3 regions of the Citrobacter sp. KH_055_1 genome follow, and region 2 is predicted to be linked to each of the others. Evidence: predicted binding sites of a transcription regulator. Region 2 holds the regulator's gene; each other region holds the start of a gene.
The links. Region 2 encodes PhoB, which activates phosphate uptake and scavenging genes when phosphate is short. Its sites were predicted from a motif close to CTGTCATAAAACTGNCNNAT; they were not measured.
Positions count from the first base shown of each region.

Region 1: a site for PhoB is predicted at 1,910-1,929, ahead of uvrB (excinuclease ABC subunit UvrB). Genes of this name have one in related genera too.
Region 3: a site for PhoB is predicted at 2,091-2,110, ahead of phnC (phosphonate ABC transporter ATP-binding protein). Genes of this name have one in related genera too.

Region 1 is NZ_CM174473.1:3,217,200-3,222,001, forward strand. It holds gene uvrB (excinuclease ABC subunit UvrB) at 1-1,680, opposite strand, end outside; gene bioD (dethiobiotin synthase) at 2,313-2,993, opposite strand; gene bioC (malonyl-ACP O-methyltransferase BioC) at 2,986-3,741, opposite strand; gene bioF (8-amino-7-oxononanoate synthase) at 3,728-4,802, opposite strand, start outside.
Region 2 is NZ_CM174473.1:3,612,070-3,616,871, forward strand. It holds gene phoR (phosphate regulon sensor histidine kinase PhoR) at 396-1,691, opposite strand; gene phoB (phosphate response regulator transcription factor PhoB) at 1,742-2,431, opposite strand; gene sbcD (exonuclease subunit SbcD) at 2,624-3,826, shown strand; gene sbcC (exonuclease subunit SbcC) at 3,823-4,802, shown strand, end outside.
Region 3 is NZ_CM174473.1:4,346,859-4,351,660, forward strand. It holds gene crfC (clamp-binding protein CrfC) at 1-566, opposite strand, end outside; gene AC3ITF_RS20440 (zinc ribbon domain-containing protein YjdM) at 1,118-1,453, shown strand; gene yjdN (VOC family metalloprotein YjdN) at 1,571-2,020, shown strand; gene phnC (phosphonate ABC transporter ATP-binding protein) at 2,153-2,941, shown strand; gene phnD (phosphonate ABC transporter substrate-binding protein) at 2,965-3,981, shown strand; gene phnE (phosphonate ABC transporter, permease protein PhnE) at 4,093-4,802, shown strand, end outside.

The sequences.
Region 1 (4,802 bases), 390 kb from region 2:
TGAGGCCGTAATTTTATCGCCGTAGAGGATCGCTTTACCGTTGATGTTACGTGCCGCACGGCCGATAGTCTGGATCAGCGATCGCTCAGAACGCAGGAACCCTTCTTTGTCGGCGTCCAGAATCGCCACCAGAGAGACCTCAGGCATGTCCAGACCTTCTCGTAACAGGTTGATACCCACCAGCACGTCAAACTCGCCCAGACGCAGGTCACGAATGATTTCCATACGTTCCACGGTGTCGATGTCCGAGTGCAGATAGCGCACCCGCTCGCCGTGCTCTTCGAGGTATTCAGTGAGGTCTTCCGCCATCCGCTTGGTTAGCGTCGTCACCAGTACACGTTCGTTGATCGCCGCGCGGATACGAATTTCAGACAGCAGGTCATCGACCTGTGTTGCCACCGGGCGCACTTCAATCACTGGATCCAGCAGGCCGGTCGGTCGTACTACCTGATCAACGACGTCATCGCCGGATTTCTCCAGCTCATAGTTGCCCGGCGTGGCGGAGACATAGATGGTTTGCGGGGCCAGCGCCTCAAACTCTTCAAACTTCAACGGGCGGTTATCCAGTGCTGACGGCAGACGAAAACCGTACTCGACCAGCGTCTCTTTTCGCGCCCGGTCGCCGCGATACATACCGCCGATTTGCGGAATAGTCACGTGGGATTCATCGACCACCAGCAGGCCATCGGCTGGCAGGTAGTCAAACAGCGTCGGCGGCGGCTCGCCAGGCCCGCGCCCGGAGAGATAGCGGGAATAGTTTTCAATGCCCGAACAGTAGCCCAGTTCGTTCATCATCTCCAGATCGAACTGCGTACGCTGGCTTAAGCGCTGTTCTTCCAGCAACTTGTTGTTCGCCAGCAGGTTTTTACGCCGCTCGGCAAGCTCGACCTTAATGTCTTCCATCGCCTGCACAATGCGTTCGCGTGGCGTAACGTAGTGCGTTTTAGGGTAGACGGTAAAGCGTGGAATGCTGGATTCAACCTGCCCGGTCAGCGGGTCAAACAGCGACAGGCGCTCCACTTCTTCATCAAACAGCTCCACGCGCAGCGCAATGTCGTCAGATTCTGCCGGGAAGATGTCTATCACTTCACCGCGCACACGGAACGTCCCGCGCTGAAATGCCTGATCGTTGCGGGTATATTGCAGCTCCGCCAGCCGCCGCAAAATGGCGCGCTGGTCGATGATCATGCCGACCGTCAGGTGCAGCATCATTTTCAAATACAGGTCCGGGTCGCCCAGACCATAGATCGCGGAAACCGAGGCCACCACAATGACATCCCGACGCTCCAGCAGCGCCTTGGTCGCCGACAGTCGCATTTGCTCGATGTGTTCGTTGACCGACGCATCTTTCTCGATGAATGTATCAGAACTCGGTACGTACGCTTCCGGCTGGTAATAGTCGTAGTAGGAGACAAAATACTCTACCGCGTTATCCGGGAAGAATTCTTTCATCTCGCCATAAAGCTGGGCCGCCAGCGTCTTGTTGGGTGCCAGCACCATGGTTGGCCGCTGGAGGTCCGCAATGACGTTGGCGATGGTGAACGTTTTCCCCGAACCCGTTACGCCCAGCAGCGTCTGATGCGCCAGACCATCCTCCAGCCCTTCTTCCAGGCGACGAATCGCCTCAGGCTGATCGCCAGAGGGTTTAAAAGCGGAATTCAGTTTGAACGGTTTACTCATGAGCAGCTACCTGAAGCAATGGGCGGGCAGGTGTCTAATTTTACTCGCAGCAGTAGATTTTGCCAGTAAAATATACTGGATGAAAAAACAGTAACACACCACAATATTTCTGTTACGCCCCCTTAACCCCCATCACGGCGGGCTAAAATTTCACCGCAGGCAAGATAAAACACCAGCAAAAATGTGTTATCCCCAGACCTATGACTTTTTTAACATTTGTCAAGCCAGGAGATGAAAGTTTTATGGCAACAGATGACACTTCCGCGACAGCCATTGCTTTTATCTAACAATCTGTATTTGAATAACTATTTCCTCAAGCCGTCTTTCGCAGCAATTTAGTCGCAGGCCGCGTCTTCTCTCGCTTACATAGTGTTTTCTAACTCTAATGCACAAGGTTATCCACAGGAATAGTGGATAACTGTCTCCAGCCCGTGCTGACTGCCGCCTGGCAGAAACGTATCGATGTCCTTTTTTGGTCGAATAAAAAAAAATTATCGCTAAATTTTGATATTTATCAGCTAACGAAGCGGGCTGGAGCAGTCGAGATCCTGCTCGCATTTTCATCATTTTTTTGCCTGCCCAGGGCGTTAACACGGGCAGGCCACAGCAGCCTATCCGCACCAGAATGGCGCCTAAGGCAGCGTGCTCAGATCGATATAGTGTCCGGTCTCTGCCCGCTCCGGCGTCGCTGACAGCCACGGGATCTCGCCCAGCAGCGGTGCCGCAAGTGTGCGCCTCAGCGTCGCCATGTATTCAGCGTGACGCTTCCCTGGCGGGGTTACGTCATTGGCAACCCAGCCGACCAGCGTCAGCCCGGCCTGGCGTATCGCCTGCGCGGTCAGGAGGGCATGATTGATACAGCCGAGCTTCACGCCCACCACCAGAATCACCGGCAATTGTTCCGTTTGCACCCAGTCGGCAAAGCTCAGCGTCGGCGAAAGCGGGGTCAACCATCCCCCGGCCCCTTCGACCAGCACCCAGTCGGCCTGTTTCTCCAGGGCGCGTAAACCAGCAGACATCACCGGGGCCTGAATCGGTCGCCCTTCATCGGCGCTGATAATATGCGGTGACGTGGGTTCGGCGAAGGTATACGGATTGATGGCCGCATAGTCCACTGCCAACGAACTGTTCCGCTGCAACGCCAGGGCATCGCTGTTACGCAGGCCGTCTGCCGTCATTTCACTGCCCGAGGCGACCGGCTTGTAGCCCACGGTCCGGTAGCCCAACTGTCCTGCCGCCTGTAACAATGCACAGCTGGCGATGGTTTTACCAACCTCGGTGTCCGTCCCGGTGACAAAATACGTTTTAGTCACGTTGAATCACTCCCCAAAAAAGATGGTACGTCAGCGGGTATTTCCCCTGTTTCTGGGGCCAGGCTAACTGTAACTGTTGCAGCTGTGAGCGGGTCAGCACGCGCTGTTCGCGACCTTCATGCAAATGCGTCGCGCCAATGCCTTTGAGCGAACGCATGGCGCTCAGCGCATCGTCAAACCACAGCGTGACGGCCTGCATCTGATACTCAACTTCCCAGCCGTGCAGCGCGTTTTCCAGCTGTTCGACGGGTAAAAAACGGTTGGCGTGCGCCCGGTTATCCACCGCCTGCCACGCCTGACGCAGTTCCGGCATCGAGCCATGCGCCAGGGTGCTGAAGGCCACCGTCCCGCCGGGGCGCACGACCCGGTAGAGTTCGCCTAATGCGTCGCGTAAATCGCCGCACCATTGCACGGCCAGATTGCTCCAGGCCAGGTCAAACGTCGCGGTATCTTGCGGAATGGCCTCAATATCAGCCAGCAGATAATGGTGCGCCGCATCGTGCCGCTGGGCTTGCGCTAGCATAGGCGCAGACAAATCCAGGGCGCTGACCTCGCTCCCCTGCTCTCGCCAGTAGCGACTCATACGACCTGGCCCGCAGCCGGCATCCAGCACGCGGGCATACTGCCGCCCCGCCAGCCGCGCCAGTAACGCATCGGCGCTTTGACGCTGTAATTCAGCGTGTTGTTCGTAGTGGGAGGCAGCGCGTCCGAACGCGGCGGCAATGGCCTGCTTATCAACCTGCGTCATGCAGCACCTCCAGCAAGCGGTCGATATCCTGAGCTTCATGCGCCTGAGTCAGCGTCAGTCGCAGTCTGGCAGTACCAACCGGCACGGTAGGTGGCCGGATTGCCGTCACCCAGCAACCCCGATCGCGTAACGTCTGCGCCAGCTGCAACGCTTTTTGGTTATCGCCGACGATCAGTGGCTGAATAGCGCTGTCTGACTGTGCCAGCAGCAAATCAGGGTTCGTCATACCGGCACGAAAACGCTGGATAAGCATCGCCAGCTTTTCCCGGCGCTCGTCGCCTTCGCGACTGCGGATCACCGCCAGCGCGGCGCGCAACGCCTGAGCCTGTGCCGGGGGCATACTGGTGCTGTAAATCAGATGGCGAGCAAACTGCAGCAGATAATCGGCCACGCTGTCAGAGCAGAGAATGGCCGCCCCGCTGACGCCAAAGCCTTTGCCGAAGGTCACCACCAGCAGCTCGGGCTTGACCTGCTGCTGCCAGCACGAGCCGCGTCCTTCCTCACCGGTGACGCCAATACCGTGGGCATCATCCACCAGCAGCCACGCCTCATGGCGCTGCGCCTCGGCGTGGATTTGCGCCAGCGGCGCGCTGTCGCCGTCCATGCTGAACACGCCTTCGGTGACCACCAGCTGTTGCCCCAGACAGGGAGCCGCCAGCAGACGAGCTAAATGCTGAGTGTCGTTATGGGTAAAGCGGCGCAGCATGGCCGGGCTCAGACTGGCGGCCTCCAGCAGCGAAGCGTGGCTGAGTCGGTCTGCAACAATGCGATCCTGTTTACCCATCAGCGCGGCAATCACCGCCTGATTGGCGGCAAACCCGGAGGTAAACAGCAGCGCGCGTGAATAGCCCAGCCATTGTGCCAGTTCGTCTTCCAGCGCCTGATGCGCTATGGAATAACCGCTGACATGCCCTGAGCCGCCGCTGCCGACGCCAAATCGGTCGGCCCCTTGCTGCCACGCACAGACGATCTGCGGATGGTGGCTTAGCCCAAGGTAATCGTTACTGGAAAAATTCAGATATTGACGACCATCTGCCTGCAACCAACGCCCGGCGCCCTGC
Region 2 (4,802 bases):
GGATGTGAATGTGGTGTTGTAAAGGTTAAATTTTTGCCCTTCCCTTTTGGGACGATACAGCGGCATTTTTAATCAATTCCAGCGGGAAATTCTCCCAGCCGGGCGCGGCGAAGAATAGTTTTTCGATTTACCGCGTAAATGCAGTCGGTATGACAGCACATGGTGCGCAATTTAAACGCTTATAACGTTTTAAAGCAAGGTGGGATCTAAAAACCAGAACAATATAGCGATATGAAAAATCCAGTTAGAACAAAACACCATTTCCGGGAAAAAGGTATGGGTAATAATGCGAACAAAAAACAATCAGACGTCGTAAAATTCAGGATGACTGTATTGACCCGCGTAAAAAAGCCAGCTTTCGCTGGCTTTTGGAAAGATAATCTTACGGATACGCCTCAATCGTTACTTTTGGCAAGTAAACGTTCCGCTAGCACAAAGCTAAACCGCGTCCCTTTGCCCGGCGTACTCTCGATATTCAATCGGCTGTCGTGATGATTTAAAGCATGCTTCACAATAGCCAGCCCCAGCCCGCTACCGCCCGTTTGCCGCGATCGCGCTTTATCCACGCGGTAGAAACGCTCGGTCAAACGAGGAATGTGCTCAGGCGCAATTCCAGGCCCATTATCTTCGACGCTGAACTCGGCTCCCGCCGTCGCCCGCTGCCAGCGCACGGTGATGTGTGTTCCCGCCGGCGTATGGTTCACCGCGTTATAGATAAGATTCGAGATTGCGCTACGCAGTTGCTCCTCGTTACCCATCACGCTCAGGCGATTATCCACGTCGAAGGTAAACGTGTGTTTATTCTGGCTCAGCGTTTGTGCTTCGTGCTCAGCCACGCGCAGTATCATCGGCACATCTACTTTTTCATTCTGCGGCAGTGTCGGTGCGGCTTCTATTTTCGATAGCGTCAGCAACTGTTTCACCAGCCCTTCCATACGCTGCGTTTGCTCACGCATGGTATCCAGCGCTTTCTCTCGCGTTGCCCCTTCCAGGGGATGCTCCTGCATCATCTCCAGATAACCTTGCAGCACCGTCAGCGGCGTACGCAACTCGTGGCTGGCGTTGGCAAAGAAATTACGCCGCGCGCCTTCCAGTTGGTGCATCTGCGTGACATCGCGCGCCACCATCAGCAACTGCTTGTCGGTATACGGCATCACCCTAATTTCCAGATGCCGCCCGGTATTAAGTACCAAATTAATTGGCCGACTAAAGTCGCGCGTTTTCAGGTATGAGGTAAATTCCGGGTAGCGAAGCAGGTTAAGAATATTTTGCCCACTATCGTCCGGCCAACGCAGTCCCAGAACCTGCTGTGCCAGGCCGTTACACCAGAAAATCCCACCCTCTTCGGTGGTCAGTACCACCGCATCAGGCAGCGATTCAGCCCCGCTGCGAAAACGTTTAATCAGATTACCCAGTTCGCGGCGGCGTTTTTTGTTACGCAGTTGCATTTGATGCAGGCCGTAAAGCAGCGGTTCCCAACTGCCCCGCCCCGGCGGAGGCGTCATACTCCTGTCGACCCACAGCCACCAGGACAAACGCAGTAAATTCCAGAAATGCCAGATAAGCAGACCCGTTACCGATGCCAGTAAAAACCACGGCAGATAACCGAAAAAAGCACTAAGGATAAAAGCCGGAATGCAGCAAAGTATCAGCTCCAGTACCAGCCTTTTCCATGACAATCGTTCCAGCAAACGTCGCACTCCCTATACAACTTGATCTAATGGGCTATTTTCCGTGCCGGTCAGAAGCGGGTTGAAAAACGGTATCCCGTTCCGCGTACCGTCTGCACCATGCGATCGTGGCCGCTGTGCTCCAGCGCCTTACGCAAGCGGCGGATATGCACGTCAACCGTCCGGTCTTCTACGTACACGTTGGTGCCCCAGACATGATTAAGTAGTTGTTCGCGGCTGTAGACGCGCTCAGGATGAGTCATAAAGAAATGCAGCAGTTTGAACTCAGTTGGCCCCATATCCAGCGGTTCTTCGCCGGTCATTACACGATGCGAGGTGGGATCAAGGCTCAGCCCCTGCATCTCAATAACTTCTTCAACCGCCATTGGTGAAATACGACGCAGTACGGCTTTAATGCGCGCCACCAGTTCCTTCGGCGAAAACGGCTTGGTGATATAGTCATCCGCACCGGTTTCCAGCCCACGTACGCGATCTTCTTCATCACCTCTTGCCGTCAGCATCATCACCGGGATGTCCCGCGTCATCGCTTCACGTTTGAGGTGTTTAATGAACTGTAACCCCGAGCCACCGGGAAGCATCCAGTCAAGCAGGATAAGATCCGGCCAGGGTTCATTGAGTTGATTCACCGCACTGTCATAGTCTTCGGCTTCTACAGGTTGGAACCCGTTTTGCTCGAGCACGAAGCAGACCATTTCACGAATTGGAGCTTCATCTTCTACGACCAGAATACGTCTCGCCATGATTTGCCCTGTTTTAATTTAATCGTTCATACCCTCTATACGCCGCCATTATGCGTCAGATTTATGACAGATTTATGAAAAAGATAGTCCAGGCTTAACCAATGTTGTTGAATTATGACAGCCCGGAAACAAGATATTCACGCCATTGCAAGGGTATAATCCCCCTCATTGCTTTTTCGTCATGGAACTCGTATGCGCATCCTTCATACCTCAGACTGGCATCTGGGCCAAAACTTCTACAGCAAGAGCCGCGCCGCCGAGCATCAGGCCTTTCTTGACTGGCTGCTGGAGACCGCACAATCCCATCAGGTGGATGCCATTATTGTGGCAGGCGATATTTTTGATACCGGCTCACCGCCGAGCTATGCCCGCGAGATTTACAACCGCTTTGTCGTCAATTTGCAGCAAACAGGCTGCCACCTGGTGGTGCTGGCAGGCAACCATGACTCGGTCGCCACGCTTAATGAATCACGCGATATTTTGGCGTTTCTGAACACCACGGTGGTCGCCAGCGCAGGCCATGGACCGCAAATACTGAAACGCCGCGACGGCACGCCAGGCGCCGTGCTGTGCCCGATTCCCTTTTTACGCCCACGCGACATCATCACCAGCCAGGCGGGACTCACCGGCAGCGAAAAACAACAGCATTTGCTGGGGGCAATTACCGACTATTACCAGCAGCAGTACCTGGACGCCTGTGAACTGCGCGGTGAACGCAACCTGCCGATCATTGCAACCGGGCACCTGACGACCGTCGGTGCCAGCAAAAGTGACGCGGTACGTGACATTTATATTGGCACACTGGATGCCTTTCCGGCGCAGAATTTCCCGCCAGCAGATTACATCGCGTTGGGACATATTCACCGGGCGCAGGTCATCGGCGGAACAGAACATATTCGCTACTGTGGCTCGCCGATTGCCCTCAGTTTTGACGAATGTGGCAAAAACAAAGGCGTGCATCTGGTGAGCTTCGAAGACGGCAAGCTACATACCGTCGACAATCTCACCGTACCGGTCACGCAGCCGCTGGCAGTATTGAAAGGCGATTTAGCCGCCATTACCGCCCAGCTTGAGCAATGGCGCGATGTAGAGCTGCAAACGCCCGTCTGGTTAGATATTGAAATCACCACCGACGATTACCTGCACGACATGCAGCGCAAAATTCAGGCGTTGACGGAAGACCTGCCGGTAGAGGTTCTGCTGGTGCGCCGCAGTCGGGAGCAGCGCGAGCGTATTATGGCCAATGAGCGGCGTGAAACGCTGAGCGAACTGAGCGTGACGGAAGTCTTTGACCGCCGTCTGGCGCTGGAGGAACTGGAAGCGCCGAGGCGGGAACGTCTTAATCAGCTGTTTAATGACACGTTACAGACGCTTGCCGGGGAGGCTGACGCATGAAAATTCTTAGCCTGCGCCTGAAAAACCTCAACTCCCTGAAAGGGGAATGGAAAGTCGATTTTACGGCAGAGCCTTTTGCCAGCAACGGTCTGTTTGCCATCACCGGGCCTACAGGGGCCGGAAAAACCACCCTGCTTGATGCGATTTGTCTCGCGCTGTACCACGAGACACCGCGCCTGAATACCGTATCACAGTCGCAAAACGACCTGATGACCCGCGACACCGCCGAGTGTCTGGCAGAGGTCGAGTTCGAAGTTAAAGGCGAAGCCTACCGCGCGTTCTGGAGCCAGAATCGGGCGCGTAATCAGCCTGACGGCAATCTGCAGGTCCCGCGCGTGGAACTTGCCCGCTGCGCCGACGGAAAAATCCTCGCCGATAAAATCAAAGATAAACTGGACATGACCGCCACGCTCACCGGGCTGGATTACGGACGGTTTACGCGTTCGATGCTGCTGTCGCAGGGGCAATTTGCCGCCTTCCTTAACGCCAAACCCAAGGAGCGCGCTGAGCTGCTGGAAGAGCTGACCGGCACCGAAATCTACGGACAAATTTCGGCAATGGTGTTTGAAAAACACAAAGCGGCGCGCAATACGCTCGAAATATGCGAAGCGCAGGCGGCGGGTGTCGTACTGTTAAGCGAAGAGCAGCAACAGCAGTTGCAGCAAAGTTTGCAGGTACTTACTGACGAAGAAAAAATTTTGCTGGCGCAGCAGCAACATCAGCAGAAAGATTTTCAATGGGTTACGCGCAGCGAAGAACTGGTTCGTGAACAGCAGCGCGTGGCTAGCTTAGCGCAGCAGGCCCAACAGGCGCTTGCGGACGCCGCGCCTGAGCTGGCAAGACTCCAGCTCGCTCAGCCTGCCAACCAGCTTCGTCCACTGTGGGATCGCCAGCAGGAGCAGACTGCACGCCTGGCGCAAACAAAGCAGCGGATCATTGAAGTAAATACTCGCTTACACGCTAAAACCTCGCTGCG
Region 3 (4,802 bases), 730 kb from region 2:
AAAATAGGTTCGGCACCTAAATAGGTGCGCTCGAACGCCACACCGTTTTCAATACGTAGCAGCAGCGTATTCATATCTTTATCAATTTCCAGCTCATGGCTAAGAGACTGGCGATCGCACTCGCGCACACGCTGCTGCAAGGTTTTCATTAAGGCATCAATCGGCGCGACATGAGAAAAATACAACACCGGATCTTTCTGGCCTGGCGTATGGCGGATCAGCGTCGGCAGGGCCGTCATCGGACGATTACGATTGGGTAACACTTCCGTCCCCACAATCGCATTAATCGTCGTCGACTTTCCCGCTTTCATCGTGCCGACAATGGCCAGTACCATTTCCAGACGCGTGACCTTCCGTAGCTCATTATTGAGCGTTGCTTGCTGGACATCCATGCCACGCGCAGTGAAATGCAGGGGCTGTACGTGCCCGCTATGCTCACCTTTTTTCAACGCGACATCATCCAACGACGTCGTCGGCAATTTTTTCAACTGCCTGAGATGGTCAAGAGAGAGCATCAGCAAGCGTTCAGCTTCCTGACTTAATTCATATATTGTCTGTGTGTACATGGAAAATTTTTCCTTAACGCAAATAATCTTACTTTTATTCAGCCAAATCTTTTTATTTATGAATTTTCGGCTTTTATCATTACGTGTGGAAATAATTAAAATCAAAATAACTAATTGATATTATTAAATTAAATTTATTTTATAACCGCTGGCCCGATGCCTCTCCCTTACTGTAATAAGTAAGAAAGATAAACAGAGTAGTTCAGTTTTGAAAAATGCCAGTTTAATTCCCCTACCTAAATTAAGGGGGATGCGATATCCACTTACAATAACTAAGCCATTCTGAGAGCCATGTTATCAATGAATATCAGGTGGTTCGCCTCACCTTAACTTAAATAACAAAGCGGAGCAATTTCCCTTAAAAAATATTCCGCCAAACGTGCAAGTAGTGGAAAGTACAGGTATTGAGGCCTTTATCTGCGCCGTGCCTCAGCGCTTAATCAGACAGTAGTCCCGACAACCGCAGGGATTTTATGTATAATTGCGGCCTTTTTCGGCAATCTGCCATTTTTTGGGCGCTTTTGCCCCTGCTGACTTTTGAGGAAATCCACATGTCATTACCACACTGCCCACAATGCAACTCCGAATACACCTACGAAGATAACGGCATGTTCATCTGCCCGGAATGCGCTCACGAATGGAACGATGCTGAACCCGCGCATGACGGCGACGAACTGATCGTGAAAGACGCTAACGGTAATCTGCTGGCCGACGGCGACAGCGTAACCGTCGTGAAAGATCTGAAGGTCAAAGGTAGCTCTTCCATGCTGAAGATCGGTACCAAAGTGAAAAACATCCGCCTGGTGGAAGGCGACCACAACATCGATTGCAAGATTGATGGATTCGGACCGATGAAACTGAAATCCGAGTTTGTGAAAAAGAACTAATTTTGTTGGCCGGATAAGGCGTTAGTCGCCATCCGGCTTTTATTGCCCGGTGGCGCTTCGCTTACCAGGCCTACGCTAACTACACTTAACGGGCTTCTTTTACCTGAGGTAAAGATCATGTCGTTAAGTCCCTACATCTCTTTTGCAGGCAACTGCGCTGACGCCATTGCGTACTACCAACAGACGCTGGGCGCAGAACTGCTCTACAAAATCAACTTCGGTGAAATGCCCCAGTCGGCGCAGGACAGTGAAGAGGGTTGCCCTTCTGGAATGAAATTCCCTGATACCGCCATCGCCCACGCCAACCTGCGCGTTGCGGGCAGCGACATCATGATGAGCGACGGCGTCGCGACGGGAAAAGCCCATTACTCCGGCTTCACGCTGGTCCTCGACACGCAGGATGTCAACGAAGGGAAGCGCTGGTTTGACAACCTGGCAGCAACAGGTCAAATCGAAATGGACTGGCAGGAAACATTCTGGGCGCACGGTTTCGGTAAAGTCACCGACCAGTACGGTGTGCCGTGGATGATCAACGTCGTCAAACAACAGCAGCCCCCCACGGAGTAATCCTACGGGAGGCTTGTCCTCCCGTACTGTCATCAAATATCGCTCAACTCTTCATCTTCGAGTAACCATCCCTTAACGAAAATGTCACATTAATCCGCCACGATGGGGCCACTTTTTTAGGGAGGCCGCATCATGCAAACGGTTATTCGCGTCGAGAAACTCTCCAAATCATTCAATCATCATCAGGCGCTGAATGCGGTTGATCTGACTATCCATTCCGGTGAGATGGTGGCTCTGCTTGGGCCATCAGGTTCCGGCAAATCCACCCTTTTACGTCATTTAAGCGGGTTGATTACCGGTGATAAATCGCCAGGTAGCCACGTCGAGCTATTAGGCCGCACGGTACAACGTGAAGGCCGACTGGCGCGTGACATCCGCAAAAGCCGTGCCCATACGGGCTATATCTTCCAACAGTTCAATCTGGTGAACCGTCTCACCGTGCTGGAGAACGTGCTGATTGGCGCCCTCGGCAGCACGCCGTTCTGGCGCACCTGTTTTAGCTGGTTTACGCCACAGCAGAAGCAACGGGCGTTACAGGCGCTGACCCGCGTTGGCATGGCGCACTTTGCCTACCAGCGCGTTTCTACGCTCTCCGGCGGACAGCAGCAGCGCGTCGCCATCGCCCGCGCCCTGATGCAACAGGCAAAAGTGATCCTCGCCGATGAGCCGATTGCCTCGCTGGACCCGGAATCTGCACGCATCGTGATGGACACCCTGCGCGACATTAACCAGACCGACGGCATCACCGTCGTGGTCACGCTGCATCAGGTGGATTACGCCCTGCGCTACTGCGAACGCATTGTTGCGCTGCGCCAGGGACACGTCTTCTACGACGGCAGCAGCCAGCAGTTTGATAACGAACGTTTTGACCATCTCTACCGCAGCATGAACCGCGTCGACCAGAACGCACAGGCTGCCTGACATCCCCACAATGAGGAATGGAAATGAGTTATAAGACAGTTGCCGCGCTGGCCTTCACCAGCATGTTTAGTCTCAGCACCTTCTTAAGCCCGGCATATGCCGAAGAACAGGAAAAAGCGCTGAACTTTGGCATTATTTCGACCGAATCACAGCAAAACCTGAAGCCACAGTGGGAACCGTTCCTGAAGGACATGGAAAAATCGCTGGGCGTAAAAGTGAATGCCTTCTTCGCCCCGGACTACGCCGGGATCATCCAGGGCATGCGCTTTAACAAAGTCGATATCGCCTGGTACGGCAACCTCTCGGCGATGGAAGCGGTGGATCGCGCCAATGGACAGGTCTTCGCCCAGACCGTCGCGGCAGACGGATCGCCGGGTTACTGGAGCGTATTGATCGTCAATAAAGACAGCCCGATCAACAACCTGAACGATCTGATCGCCAAACGTAAGGATCTAACCTTCGGTAACGGCGATCCAAACTCCACCTCGGGCTACCTCGTCCCCGGTTACTACGTCTTCGCGAAAAACAACATTGCTGCCAGCGACTTCAAGCGCACCGTTAACGCCGGGCATGAAACTAACGCCCTGGCCGTCGCCAACAAGCAGGTGGATGTTGCCACCAACAACACCGAAAACCTCGACAAGTTAAAAACCTCTGCACCAGAAAAATTGAAAGCGCTGAAGGTGATCTGGAAATCGCCGCTGATCCCAGGCGATCCGATCGTCTGGCGCAAAAACCTCTCCGAAACCACCAAGGACAAGGTGTACGACTTCTTCATGAGTTATGGCAAAACGCCGGAAGAGAAAGCCACGTTGGAACGCCTGGGCTGGGCGCCGTTCCGTGCCTCCAGCGATCTGCAACTGGTACCGATTCGCCAGCTGGCGCTGTTTAAAGAGATGCAGGGCGTGAAGGACAACAAGAGCCTGAACGCGGAAGAGAAAACCAGCAAAACCTCGGTGATTAAAGCACAACTGGATGATCTCGACCGCCTGACCGCCGCGCTGGGTGCCATGACCAGCGTAAATAAAGCGGTGCAGTGATTTGTAGGCCTGATAAGCGCAGCGCCATCAGGCAATCGCGTAAATGCCGGATGGCGGTGCAAACACCTTATCCGGCCTACAACGCAAACACCTGTTCCAACGGAGCCAAATATGCAAACCATCACCGTCGCCCCGCCCAAGCGTAGCTGGTTCTCGCTGCTGAGCTGGGCCATTCTTCTCGCCGTGCTGGTCGTATCATGGAAAGGGGCCGAAATGGCTCCACTCACGCTGATCGAGGATTCCGGCAATATGGCGACCTTCGCCGCTGACTTCTTCCCGCCGGACTTCAGCCAGTGGCAGGACTATCTCAGCGAAATGGCCATCACCCTGCAAATCGCCGTCTGGGGGACAGCCCTCGCCGTGGTGCTGTCGATTCCTTTCGGCCTGATGTGCGCCGACAACCTGGTGCCGTGGTGGATTTACCAGCCAATGCGTCGCCTGATGGACGCCTGCCGCGCCATCAACGAAATGGTCTTCGCCATGCTGTTTGTGGTTGCGGTCGGTCTCGGGCCGTTCGCCGGGGTGATGGCGCTGTTTATCCACACCACCGGGGTGCTCTCCAAACTGCTTTCCGAGGCGGTAGAAGCCATTGAGCCGGGTCCGGTCGAAGGCATTCGCGCCACGGGTGCTAACAAAATTGAAGAGATCCTCTACGGCGTTCTACCGCAGGTCATGCCGCTGCTCATCTCCTACTCGCTGTACCGCTTTGAGTCCAACGTCCGCTCCGCCACGGTGGTCGGCATGGTTGGCGCAGGCGGCATCGGCGTGACGTTATGGGAGGCGATTCGCGGCTTTCAGTTCCAGCAAACCTGCGCCCTGAT